Pedosphaera parvula Ellin514: one gene and its partner. The protein of the gene in region 1 binds, or shares a complex with, the protein of each later gene. Links are inferred from orthologs where the notes say so. Each region holds a gene or a part of one and is shown in the gene's direction. Other genes may lie near its edges.

The links.
Region 2: the proteins of groL (region 1) and metK are in contact, whole or in part, in a cryo-EM structure (PDB 8P4O), measured with the Escherichia coli proteins. The link is inferred for Pedosphaera parvula Ellin514 from one-to-one orthologs.

The regions. Positions count from the first base shown.
Region 1 is NZ_ABOX02000008.1:38,293-47,628, forward strand. What follows is about bases 2,494-5,467. They hold groL (chaperonin GroEL), read left to right. Parts: upstream 2,494-3,145; coding sequence 3,146-4,789; downstream 4,790-5,467. Other genes in these bases: dnaK (molecular chaperone DnaK), read left to right, coding at 2,494-2,663; groES (co-chaperone GroES), read left to right, coding at 2,814-3,107; CFLAV_RS08225 (type II secretion system protein), read left to right, coding at 4,939-5,467. Also shown: CFLAV_RS08205 (CopG family transcriptional regulator), read right to left, coding at 1-101; more of dnaK, read left to right, coding at 708-2,493; more of CFLAV_RS08225, read left to right, coding at 5,468-5,814; CFLAV_RS08230 (ISAs1-like element ISVer2 family transposase), read right to left, coding at 6,319-7,464; CFLAV_RS08235 (immunoglobulin domain-containing protein), read right to left, coding at 7,630-9,336.
Region 2 is NZ_ABOX02000098.1:225-4,484, reverse strand. The notes cover bases 955-3,793. They hold metK (methionine adenosyltransferase), read left to right. Parts: upstream 955-1,704; coding sequence 1,705-2,883; downstream 2,884-3,793. Other genes in these bases: ahcY (adenosylhomocysteinase), read left to right, coding at 2,897-3,793; CFLAV_RS31430 (ArsR/SmtB family transcription factor), read right to left, coding at 955-1,583. In the rest of the region: more of CFLAV_RS31430, read right to left, coding at 651-954; more of ahcY, read left to right, coding at 3,794-4,260. UniProt on the Escherichia coli protein: Catalyzes the formation of S-adenosylmethionine (AdoMet) from methionine and ATP.

The DNA.
Region 1 (9,336 bases):
TCGGTGCGGGTTGAATAAAAGCCTTCCTGCACCAGCAGATCCACCTGCCCAAGATCGACTGGGCCAAGGTTAAGCGTAATTTTCTCGGTCTCTATTGCCATAATGAGTAGTTTCACCATCCGAATGCCATCTCTTGACCATCTCATGGGATGGTAGCCCGAGTTAAGCCCAGAGTCAACTGCGTTATACCGAATGCCAAAAATTAATTTCTGTAATGGGGAAAAGAACCGGATGAAAGGAGACAATAAGCCTGATGAAAGTGGAGACTGAAGAGCCATGGCCTTGGAGGAGAGGAACTTACTTTAGTCATTGGGTACAGCGTGCTTTTGATTTGAGGCGTCGTCGGCCTTAATGTGCATTGCGACCGATGCTCCCGGTTAACTTGAATTAAACTGGCTTAAGCCGAGATAAAAAGTTTATGGAGAGCGGTTCAATCGGAACACTCGGAGCAGCAACCCGTACGGGCAGGGTGTGACAAGAAGGCTTAGTATTCGCGCCATGTGTGACATGTTGGCGCAGTTTGGCGCACTTATTTTTTAGAGGAAAGACAGCTATAAATTCGCAATAGCTTGCTCTACAGCCACTTAGAAAATATGTGTCACGGGTGGCATGAACAATGCGGATACTGTCGTAGAAACGGATAGGCGGATAATAGGGACGAACGACTCATTGGCGTAAGGAGTCGTAGAAAGGCTGAAACAGATTTTATGGCAAAAGTACTCGGTATCGATTTAGGAACGACGAATAGCTGCATGGCAGTGATGGAGGGTGGCGAGCCTCTGGTTCTGGAGAATTCAGAAGGCAAACGGACGACCCCTTCTGTGGTTGCTTTCACCAAGAGTGGCGAGCGATTGGTCGGCGATGCTGCAAAGCGGCAGGCGGTCACCAATTCGCGCAACACGGTTTATTCCATCAAGCGCTTCATGGGACGCAAATTTGATGAGGTGCAGGAGGAAATCAAGCGGGTTCCCTATAAGGTGGTGCGCGCTTCGAATGGCGACGTGGCAGTGGAGGTTGAAGTGGAGGGCAAGTCGAAGCAATACAGCCCGCCGGAAGTTTCCGCCATGATCCTGGCCAAATTGAAGGCGGACGCTGAAATGCGTCTCGGTGAAACCATCACCCAGGCGGTCATCACTGTGCCGGCTTATTTTAATGATTCTCAACGCCAGGCGACCAAGGACGCGGGTCGGATCGCAGGACTTGAAGTGCTGCGCATCATTAACGAACCAACGGCGGCGTCGCTGGCTTACGGTTTGGACAAGAAGAAGGACGAGAAGATCGCGGTGTACGACCTTGGAGGCGGCACATTCGACATCTCGGTGCTGGAAATCGGTGATGGCGTGTTTGAAGTGAAGGCCACTAATGGTGACACGCACCTGGGTGGTGATGACTGGGACAACCGCATCATGGATTGGATCCTGGACGAATTCAAACGCGAACAGGGCATGGATTTGCGCAAGCAGCCGGATGCATTGCAACGCATCAAGGAAGAGGCTGAAAAGGCGAAGATAGCGCTTTCGAGCGCGCAGCAATACGACATCAACCTGCCGTTCATCACGGCGGATGCGAGCGGCCCGAAGCATATCAGCATGAAGCTGACCCGTGCGAAGATGGAACAGATTTGCGATGACTTGTTCGAACGCACGATCACGCCCGTCCGGAACTGCTTGAAGGATGCTGAAATTACGGCCGACAAAATCGATGAGCTCGTGTTGGTCGGTGGCATGACCCGTATGCCGCGCGTGGTGGAAACGGCGCATACCTTGGTCAACAAACCGCCGCATCAGGGTGTGAATCCTGACGAAGTGGTGGCGATCGGCGCAGGCATCCAGGGTGGCGTGCTGAAGGGTGAAGTGAAGGATGTGCTGTTGCTCGACGTGACGCCGTTGTCACTGGGCATCGAAACCCTTGGCGGCGTGTTCACGAAGTTGATCGAGCGCAATACGACAGTGCCAACGCGCAAGTCGGAAATTTTCTCCACGGCTTCGGACAATCAACCGGGCGTGGAAATTCATGTGTTGCAGGGTGAGCGCCAGTTCTCCCGCGACAACAAGACGATCGGCAAGTTTCAATTGACCGACATTCCTCCGGCCCCGCGCGGAGTGCCGCAGATCGAAGTCACGTTCGACATCGATGCGAACGGCATCCTGCATGTGAATGCCAAGGACCTGGGCACCGGCAAGGAACAGAAAATCACCATCACGGCCAGCAGCGGTCTCTCGAAGGACGAGATCGAGAAGATGCGCCGCGATGCGGAGACGCACGCGGAAGAGGATAAGAAGCGTCGCGAAGAGATTGATGCCCGCAACGAGGCGGACAATGCGGTGTATCGCACGGAAAAGATGCTGAAGGATAACAAGGACAAGATTTCCGATGCGGATCGCAGCAAGATTGAAGGCGTGGTCAACGAGGTGAAGGAAGCCTTGAAGGGGAGCGATGGCGCGGCCATCAAGTCGGCCAACGACAAGCTTACCGAAGTTTCGCAATCGGTTTGGGCGGAGATTTACAAAGCCGCTTCGGAGAAGGCGCAAGGGGGCCAACCTGGCGGACAAGCTGGTGGACCTCAGCCTGGCCCTGAAGCTGGTGGGCAAGCCGGTGGCGACAAAGGTGGCAAGGACGAAGGTCCGATCATCGACGCCGAAGTGGTGGACGATAAGAAATAATATTGGCCCGCGATTCACGCGGAAGGCGCTTTGAAGAATGAAGTGTCCTTCCGCTTGTGTCTGCGGATTAAACGAATTTTCCTGCACGCGAGTGCGGCGGGATTTGATTCAATCAGTTAAATCAAAATAAAAGATAAAGGAAAACCAAGTATGGCACTAAACGTTAAGCCGCTCGGGGATCGCATCCTCGTTGAAGCGGTCGAAGAAAAAGAAACCAAAAAGGGCGGCATTATCATTCCTGATTCCGCCAAGGAAAAACCGATGGAAAGCATCGTCGTGGCACTCGGCACGGGCAAAACCGACGACAATGGGAAAAAAGTTCCTTTCGAAGTGAAGAAGGGCGATCGCGTGCTCGTGAGCAAATACGGCGGCACCGAGATCAAACTTGATGGCAAGGAATACAAAATCCTGAACTCGGATGACATTCTTGCCGTCCTTGAGTAACACTGAAACTCCAACAATTAACCTAGGATTAGAAATATATGGCAGCTAAACAATTGATATTTGACGAAGTTGCGCGTCAGTCCCTGCTCAAGGGTGTGGAAAAACTGAGCCGCGCGGTCAAGGCTACTCTCGGTCCCAAGGGTCGTAACGTAGTGCTCGACAAAAAATTTGGTTCTCCCACGGTGACCAAGGACGGCGTAACCGTCGCCAAGGAAATCGAACTGGAAGACCCTTATGAAAACATGGGCGCGCAAATGGTGCGTGAAGTCGCGAGCAAGACGAGCGACACCGCCGGTGACGGCACCACGACCGCGACCGTTCTCGCTGAAGCGATTTATCGCGAAGGTTTGAAGAACGTGACCGCTGGCGCCAGCCCGATCAGCCTGCAACGCGGCATCCAAAAGGCCGTTGATGCAGCCGTCGAGCACCTCGCCAAGATTGCCAAGAAGGTCAAGGACAAGGAAGAGATCAAGCAGGTCGCAACCGTTTCCGCCAACTGGGACACCACCATCGGCGAAATCATTGCTGACGCGATGGACAAGGTCGGCAAGGACGGCACCATCACGGTCGAAGAAGCCAAGTCCATCGAAACCACCCTCGACGTCGTCGAAGGTATGCAGTTCGACAAGGGCTATCTTTCTCCTTACTTCGTGACCAACGCGGAGTCGATGGAAGCCAAGCTGGAAGATGCTTACATCCTGAATTACGAAAAGAAAATCAGCAGCCTCAAGGATCTTCTGCCGATCCTCGAGAAGGTGGCCAAGATTGGCAAGCCGCTGTTGATCATTGCGGAAGACGTGGAAGGCGAAGCGCTCGCGACTCTGGTCGTGAACAAGCTGCGCGGCACGTTGAACATTTGTGCTGTGAAGGCGCCTGGCTTCGGTGATCGCCGCAAAGCGATGATGGAAGACATTGCCATCCTGACCGGCGGCAAATGCATTACCGAAGACCTGGGCATCAAGCTCGACTCCATCGGTTTGGAAGACCTCGGCCGTGCCAAGTCGATCGTGGTGGACAAGGAAAACACCACCATTGTGGAAGGTTACGGAAAGTCCTCTGAGATCCAGGGCCGCGTGAATCAAATCCGCCGTCAGATTGAAGAGACCACTTCGGATTACGACCGCGAAAAATTGCAGGAACGCCTGGCCAAGCTGGCCGGTGGCGTGGCCGTCATCAACGTCGGTGCCGCTACTGAAACCGAGATGAAGGAAAAGAAAGCCCGTGTGGAAGACGCGTTGCACGCGACTCGCGCGGCGGTTGAAGAAGGCATTGTGCCTGGTGGTGGCGTGGCCCTGCTCCGCTGTCTCCCTGCCATTGATTCTTTGAAGCTCGAAGGCGACGAACAGATCGGTGTCGAGATCGTGAAGCGCGCCATCGAAGCTCCTCTCCGTGCATTGGCTTCCAATGCCGGCGTGGAAGGCTCCATCGTGGTTCAGGAAGTCAAGAAGCGTAAAGGCAATGACGGTTACAACGTTGCCACCAACGAATACGAAGACCTGGTCAAGGCCGGCGTGGTTGATCCGAAGAAGGTCACCCGCTCTGCCCTGCAGAATGCTTCGTCCATCGCTGGTCTGCTCCTGACCACTGAATGCTTGATCACCGAAGTGCCGGAGAAGGAAAAGCCGGCTCCTGCTGGTCATGGCGGCGGCCACGGCGGCGGCATGGGCGGAATGGATTACTAATTCGCTCCTAAACATCGAGGAACCGAAAATCAATGGCGAGGTTGGCATCCCCAACCTCGCCCTTTTTGTTGGTTGGATGGAGGCGCTTTGCAATTGACAGAACGAGGCATTGGAACATAGTGGAATTGGTAAAAGCCCCATTTGTTCACATGAAGCCGAAACTTCCATTCGCTTCTCCACGGTGTGAAGAGGGATTCACACTCATTGAGTTGCTGGTCGTCATTGCGATTATTGCCATCCTGGCCGGACTGTTGTTACCGGTGTTGGGTAAAGGCAAGCAAAAGGCTCAAGGATTACAATGCATGTCCAGCCACCGGCAATTAACTTTGGCCTGGAGGATGTATAGTGAGGAGAACAACGACAAGTTGCTCTATGCCAGCCATGATTGGTTGCACCCGGAATCGAGCGCCTATGCCTGGGTGCTGGGAGATCTGGATTTTAATCCAGCCAATCCTTCGAATTGGGATCCTGACGTCGATATCAAGAAAAGTCCGATTTGGCCATATTGCGGAAATTCAACTGAGATATGGAGATGTCCCGCGGACAAATCCTTTGTGACTGTGAATGGAGAACGCAAGTCGCGGGTCAGAAGCATGTCCATGAACCTCTGGGTTGGTGGGTTCGCCGGTTATGACGGTCTTTTATCCGGGGGCAATGATTTGGTTTATGGCGGCAGCAATTGGCGCATTTATCTGCGGATGTCTGACATGACCGATCCTGGACCTTCCGGAACGTTTTTGTTAATGGACATGCGTGAGGACAGCATTGATTGGGGTAACTTCGCCACGGATATGCGAGGATGGCCAGACGCGCCTGGACAGGTTGGTCTTTATGACCTGCCGGCCAGTTACCATCATCGGGCGGGCGGATTGTCCTTCGCTGATGGGCACGCTGAAATCAAGCGATGGCGCGATAACAGAACGATGCCGTCGCTCGTACCCAACGGGTTCGTGCCGGACCAATTTAGTTCGCCAAATAATCCTGATGTAATCTGGCTCCAGGAACGTGCCACAAGGGCGAAGTAATAATACTAAGCCAAAAGCCAAAAGAGTTTGTGGATGTCTTGACCTTGGCCGCCAGCAAGGCAATATTGTGAGGTCGTTTTCGGGGGCGTACTGGTTTCGACTTGGGAGATACGCCAGAGGCGGCATGCCGAGGATGGTTCGTTGGCCTCGTAAAAAATCGAACCAAAAAATAAAAGCTACTGAAGAATTAGCTCTCGCGGCTTAATGCCACGACGTTCACTGCTGGACACCTGCTACGGTGGATGAACGCTACAGCAGGTTAGATCAAATGCGGAGACTGCGCGCGGTTGGTCGAAAAATTTCATGCAGACTAGGCAGTGCGAATCGTGTCAGAGCGTAATCGCATAGCAGAAAACTCTCCTTTGACTAAGCATGTAGTCGCGGCTGGTTGGTTTGCCAAGGACGCGGGTTCAACTCCCGCCGCCTCCACCATTTCATCCTCATTTATAAGCACTTCCGAGTTTATACACAATTCTACCTCGGATTTTCTGCAGGGCAAACGCATCAAAATGATAAAAGGCGTAGGAGGTAATCATGGTCCCAGGAAGCATTGAGTTGTTTGCCTTTGATGCCGCGTTTTTTGGTGGATTCTCGTTTTAAGAGGTTTAAAGCCAGTCGACGCAAGGTGGCGAGGTTTTCAGCGGCGTGGCCAGAGCGGGCCCGGTTGCGGTCCTCGCCGCATTGCACGTCCAGCACCCAGTGCAGGGAGTTTTCCACACTCCAGTGTCCGCGCACGGCACGAGCAAACTTTTCAACGTCCACGTTCAAGCTGCTCAAATAATAGCGCCGTTCCACCGTGGGCGCTTGCTGGCCCACCTGCCGCACGCTCTCCACCACGCCCACGCTGCGCAGTCCTGCCCATTGCTGGCGATCAGCAAGCCAGCTGACATCGCCGCTTTGCCAGTAGCGTCGTGTTTCCAGGCGTCCGTGATCTTTTTCGGTGGTTTCCTTGTAAGCCAGCGCCACGGCATTCTTTTCCACAGGCCGCTCCTGGTCGTGCCGCGCCACGGCGTCCTCCAGATAGGCTTTGATTTCCTGATGGCACTGGCCCTGGTTGCCTTTGAGCGCCAGCACGTAGTTGGCGTCGGCTTCCACAATCTCCCTGGCTATCTCCTTTTGGCACCCCATGGCATCGAGGGTGACAATGCATCCGCTCAACTCCAACACTCGCAACAGTTGCGGCACAGCGGTGATTTCATTGGTCTTGTCAGGCACCTGGATTTGGCCCAGCACCAGCGAGTTGCCCGCCGCCCAGGCGCTGACAATCACCCGCGGGGATTGTCCTTGCTCCAGCGCCCGACGCAGGGCCTTGCCATCCAACGCCACGATTTCATCAGCCACCGTCGCGCGCACCGATTGCGTCCAGCGCATGAAACAGTCCAGAAAGGCTTCCGGCTTGAGCGCCGCAAACACTCGGTTGAACGTGTCGTGTTTGGGTATCCCATGGCGCAAACGCAGAAACGTCTTGAACCATTTGCGTTTGGCTTTGCCAAAGTCCTCCATGTCGTTGAAGGTTTCCCCGCCGCACAGCAGGCAGCACAAACCAATCATCAGCACGTCCACCAGTTCGTGGTCGCACCGGCCTTTGACTCGCGGGTCCCTTATCTCTTTGAAATGTTCGATCAAGTTTTGACGGTGATGCTTTTGCATCCCATCTCATGTACGCATTGTATTTACAAAGTACATACTTTTCTTCAAAAAAATTTTGATGCGTCTGCCCTGGGATTTTCTGTACGATTTCTGAAGATGTGATACGCCAATCACTGCGCGCTTTTCCAGGGGTTTACGCGGATTGCTGAGAAGGTTATCGCAAAACTACTGTTCAACAACTTTGTAGAATCGAATTGGAAGGTTGGTTGCCGACGAATCCATCACTTGCAGCGTTCCGGTCACCGCTCCATTGGTCAGAATTGGAACCCAGTTCACGAAGTCCGCCGACGAATAGACAATCACCTGCCCGTGACCGGACAGCCCATTGAGCTGAAAACCAAACCCTCCACTGCCAAACTGCACTTGCGAGTCGAAGGAGGGACTGGTGCGTAACACTATGAGGCTGGCGGGGAGGCTCGTCACCAAGCCAATGGCGTTACTGACCGCACATTGATAATTCCCCGCTCCAGCCAAGGGCACATTCGTCAACACCAAAGAGGCATTCGTCGCACCGTTGATTTTGGTTCCATTAAACTGCCACTGGTAACCCAGAGGGGCCATGCCCGCTGGCGTCACCGCAAAGGTGACATCCGCCCCAGCATTTATCAGCCGTGAGAAAGGTTGTCTCACGATAAAAGGCTCGTCATCATTCACAAGAGCCAGACTGTGATAAGTACCCGCAGCAATCGCCACCACATTACCCAGCCCTGGTGGCACGTTCGTTTGCCCATCAGTATTATTTTTTCCCCAAGCCAGCACCGTCCCGTCCTGCTTCAGCGCCATATTGTGGTAATATCCGGCTGCCACTGCCACAACATTACTTAATCCAACAGGCACGTTCGTCTGACCGTAGGAGTTGTCGCCCCAACTCGCCAGCGAGCCATCGCTTTTTAATGCCATGTTGTGATAGCTGCCTGCCGCGATGGCCACGACATTGCTTAATCCAACGGGCACATTGGTCTGACCTTGGGAGTTGCTGCCCCACGCGATCACTGTGCCGTCCGCTTTAAGTGCCAGGCTGTGGTAGGCACCTCCGGCGATGGCGACCACGTTGCTCAACCCTGTAGGCACGTTCGTCAGGCCTGAAGCGTTGTTTCCCCAAGTGACCACCTGGCCATCACCTTTCAAAGCCAGACTATGAAAATTCCCAGCTGCAATCGCGACCACGTTGCTCAGGTGTGGGGGAACCGTTGCCTGGTGGTAGTTCGACGCCCCCCAGGCAGTGACTAAACCGTCGGCCTTCAGAGCCAGAATATGGTCAAGGCCAGAGGCAATGGCCACCGCGTTGCTCAGACCGGCAGGCACGTTGGTTTGACCATAATAGTTGTCACCCCAGACGAGGACGGTGCCATCACTTCTCAAGCTCAAACTATGAAAAATGCCTCCAGCGATTGCCACAGGATTCGTCAAGGTAGTCGGGACGTTGGTAGCACCATAGGTATTCCTCCCCCAAGCCAGCACGAAGGCAGGGGCGACCTGCACTGTTGCGTTGGAGCTGGCAACTGAACCGTAGGCGTTGTTGACCACGACCTGGTAGCTACCCGCATCACCCTGTTGGACATCGCTCAAAGCAAGCGTTCGGTTGGTGGCCCCATCGATGTTGGTTCCGTTCAAACGCCACTGGTAGCTGAACGGTTCTGACCCGGTGGCGGTGACGGTAAGGGCGATGCTTGCGTGGATCGGCAAGCGGTAGTTCAAGGGCTGTACCACCACCTTCGGAGCTGCGACATTGACGCTCAGTGTTGCGTTGGAACTAGCAGTACCGTATTGATTGTTCACGATGATGCTGTACAGGCCTGCATTGTCAGCTTGGATGTTGGTCAGAGACAAGGACGTATTAGTGGCTCCGTTAATATCGGTGCCGTTGAACTG
Region 2 (4,260 bases), on another replicon or contig:
TCCACCGATGAAGTCTATGGCAGCCTGGGGGCCACGGGTTATTTCCTGGAGACAACTCCTTACGCGCCCAACTCCCCCTACTCGGCCAGCAAGGCCTCCAGTGACCTGCTCGTGCGCGCCTACCACCACACCTATGGCCTGCCCACGGTGATCACCAATTGCTCCAACAACTACGGCCCCTTCCAGTTCCCGGAGAAGCTCATCCCCGTGGTCATTCAAAGCGTCCTGGCCCGCCAACCCATTCCCGTCTATGGTGATGGCCTGAATGTGCGCGACTGGCTTTACGTGCGCGACCACGCCCAGGCCCTCTGGCAGGTACTCACCCGGGGAAAGGAGGGCGAGACCTACAACGTCGGCGGCCACAACGAGTGGGCCAATATCCACATCGTCCAGCTCATCTGCGACCTGATTGATGAGCTGGCCCCGCAGGTGGGCGGCAACTCCCGCCAGTTGATTACCTACGTCAAGGACCGGCCCGGCCATGACCGGCGCTACGCCATTGACGCCACCCGGATCAAAAACGAACTCGGCTGGGTCCCCGCCCACACCTTTGAACAGGGCATTCGCGAAACCGTCCAGTGGTATCTCGACAATCAACCCTGGGTTGCCGAGGTGAAAAAAAAGGCATAGCGCTCCTTTCTCTAAGCGGGTCAGGACTTTTCTCCCCCCGCCAAAATCGTCTGAAAATGCGGTGGCTGTTCCTCACTTGCCACCACGCTGATTTCGATTTTCTTGAATCCCGCCGCTTCCAGCCAATGATGCATATCGCTCTCGGGAAATCCAAGCCAACGATCACCATACAACTCATGTGCCTTTTCAAAGTTGTGTTTCAGCAAATCCAAAATCCAGATATGCCCGCCCGGTTTCAAAATCTTGTAAGCCGATTGAATCGCTTTCGCCGGTTCCGCCGCATGATGCAATGCCTGGCTTAATATCACCAAATCCACCGAATGCGGATCGATCGGCGGATTCTCCAAGTCGCCCAATCGGAACTCCAAATTCTTCAGCCCATTCTTCTTCGCCTTGTTCGCTCCGAATTCAATGATCCGCTCCGAATTATCCACGGCGATGACTTTCTTCGCTTTCAGCGCCAGCAACTCACTCAGCAATCCCTCCCCCGAACCCAAATCCGCCACCGTCAACGGCGGCAATATCCGCAACAATAATTGCCCAAACGCCTGCCACGATCTTCCCGGCCCGTAACTCCGATCAAACCGTCCTGCCACCTGATTAAAGTAAACCTGCGCCTGCTCATTCCGCCTCGCCAATATCCGCTTCAAATTGATCTGATCGCTCCCATACTCCGGCAATTCCTTCGCGCCTCGAATAGACAGTTCAATGAACTCCTCAGCTACACTGTCCGCGCTCTGGTTGAGCTTATAGAACGTCCGCTTCCCTTCGCGCCTCGATTGCAACAAACCCGCCTCCTGCAACAACCCCAAATGCGTCGAAATCCTCGACTGCCCCATCCGCGTCACGTCCTGCAACTCATTCACCGACAATTCTTCCCCCTCCAGCAACGCCATGATGCGCAGCCGTGTGGGGTCGGATAATGCCCGTAATGCTCGTAGTGTTGAAGCCATGGTACGTTAGGTTAAATGGTGCAGATTTATTGAAATATCAGTTGACGCACCCAATAAGTTATATATCATCTTATCTTGATACGTCAATATGACTTTTAAACCCTATTCGACGATTTAATACATGAGCAAAAACTTCATCTTCTCTTCGGAGTCCGTCGGCGAAGGCCATCCGGACAAAGTGTGCGATACGATTTCGGACGCCGTGCTGGACGCCTGCCTCGCTCAGGATCCCAGGAGTCGCGTCGCTTGCGAAACTTACGCCAAGTCTAACCTCGTTGTTATCGGTGGCGAAATCACCACCAGGGCCAAGCTTGATTACAATGCCATCGCGCGCGAAGCCATCCGCGAAATCGGCTACGTGAATGATGATGATGTTTTCCACGCCGACCGCGTGCTCATCATGAACGCCATCACTTCCCAAAGCGCCGATATCGCCCAGGGCGTCGACGCCAAGGCCGCTGAAGGCAAGGACACCGACGAACAAGGTGCTGGCGACCAGGGTTTGATGTTCGGTTATGCCTGTAATGAAACGCCTGAGTTGATGCCGGCACCAATCATGTATGCCCACCAACTCGGCCGCGAACTCACTCGCATTCGCAAGTCCGGCAAGGTCGCCTGGCTGCGCCCCGACGCCAAAAGCCAGGTTTCTGTCCAATACGAAAATGGCAAGCCTGTCCGCATCACGAACGTTGTCATCTCCACCCAGCACGCCGAAGACGTGAAGCACAAGGAGATCAAGGATTTCATCATTAAGGAAGTCATCAGGAAGGTTCTCCCCGCTCAAATGTTGGATAAGAAGACCCAGTTCCTGATCAACCCTACCGGCCGCTTCGTCGTTGGCGGTCCTCAGGGCGACACCGGCCTGACTGGCCGCAAGATCATCGTCGATAGCTACGGCGGCATGGGCCGTCACGGCGGTGGTGCATTCAGCGGCAAGGACCCTTCGAAGGTCGACCGCAGCGCCGCCTACATGGGCCGCTACGTCGCCAAGAACATCGTCGCTTCCGGCCTCGCAACCTGCGCTGAAATCCAATTCGCCTACGCCATCGGCCATCCTGATCCCGTCTCCGTCTGCGTCAATACTTTCGGCACCGGCGCGGTCAGCGACGAAGCCATCGAGAAAGCGGTTCGCGAAGTCTTTAGTTTCAAGCCTGCCGCCATCGTCAAACAATTGAATCTTCTCCGCCCGATCTACTCCAAGACCACCAACTACGGTCACTTCGGCAAGGTGGACGACACGAACAGCATTACCTGGGAAAAAACTGATAAAGCTGCCGCCCTGAAGCGCGCTGCTAAATAAGGAAATCATTATCATGGCTAAAGTTAAATTATCCCCTGCCCGCGCCAAGGCCATCAAAGGTGGCCGCAAACCCGCACAGGAATTTCAAATCAAGGACATCGGTCTCGCCGAATGGGGCCGCAAGGAAATCGACATCGCCGAGCATGAAATGCCGGGCTTGATGTCCATCCGTCAAAAATACGCCGCGACCAAGCCGCTCAAGGGCGTTCGCATCACCGGTTCCTTGCACATGACCATTCAAACGGCTGTGCTGATCGAAACCCTCGTTGCTCTCGGCGCTACGGTTCGTTGGGCGAGCTGCAACATCTTCTCCACGCAGGACAACGCCGCCGCGGCCATCGCCAAGGCCGGCATCCCCGTCTTCGCCTGGAAGGGTGAAACGCTCGAAGAATATTGGGACTGCACCCTCAAGGCCGTTACCTTCCCCGGTGACAAGGGCCCTGAACTCGTCGTCGACGACGGCGGTGATGTCACCCTGCTCATTCACAAAGGTTATCAACTCGAAGATGGCGATAAGTGGGTCGACTCCGCTTCCGGCAGCCACGAAGAACAGGTCATTAAAAACCTGCTCAAGCGCGTCTACAAACAGAACCCCACGTTCTGGCACGGCGTCGTGAAGGATTGGAAAGGTGTCAGCGAAGAAACCACCACTGGCGTTCATCGTCTCTATCAGATGAAGGAAGCCGGCAAGCTCCTCGTCCCTGCCATCAACGTCAACGACTCCGTCACCAAGTCGAAGTTCGACAATCTCTACGGCTGCCGCGAATCCCTCGCTGACGGCATCAAGCGCGCCACCGACGTCATGGTCGCGGGCAAGGTCGCTGTCGTCTGCGGTTATGGCGATGTCGGCAAAGGCTCCGCTCACTCCCTGCGCGGTTTCGGCGCCCGTGTTATCGTCACTGAAATCGACCCCATCAACGCTCTCCAGGCCGCGATGGAAGGTTTCGAAGTCACCACGATCGAAGACACGCTCGGCACTGGCGACATCTACGTCACCACTACCGGTAACTGCGACATCATCACTCTGGAACACATGCAGAAGATGAAGGACCAGGCCATCGTTTGTAACATCGGTCACTTCGACAACGAAATTCAGATCGATCGCCTCAACAATGCCAAGGGCGTGAACAAGCTGAACATCAAGCCGCAGGTCGACAAATACACCTTCGCTGACGGTCACTGCATCTTCATGTTGGCCGAAGGCCGCCTGGTGAACCTCGGCTGCGCTCACGGTCATCCGAGCTTCGTCATGTCGAACTCCTTCTCCAACCAGACTCTCGCTCAGCTCGACCTCTGGGCGAACAAGGAATTCTACGAACCCAACGTCTATCGTCTGCCCAAGAAGCTCGACGAAGAAGTGGCCCGTCTCCACCTCAA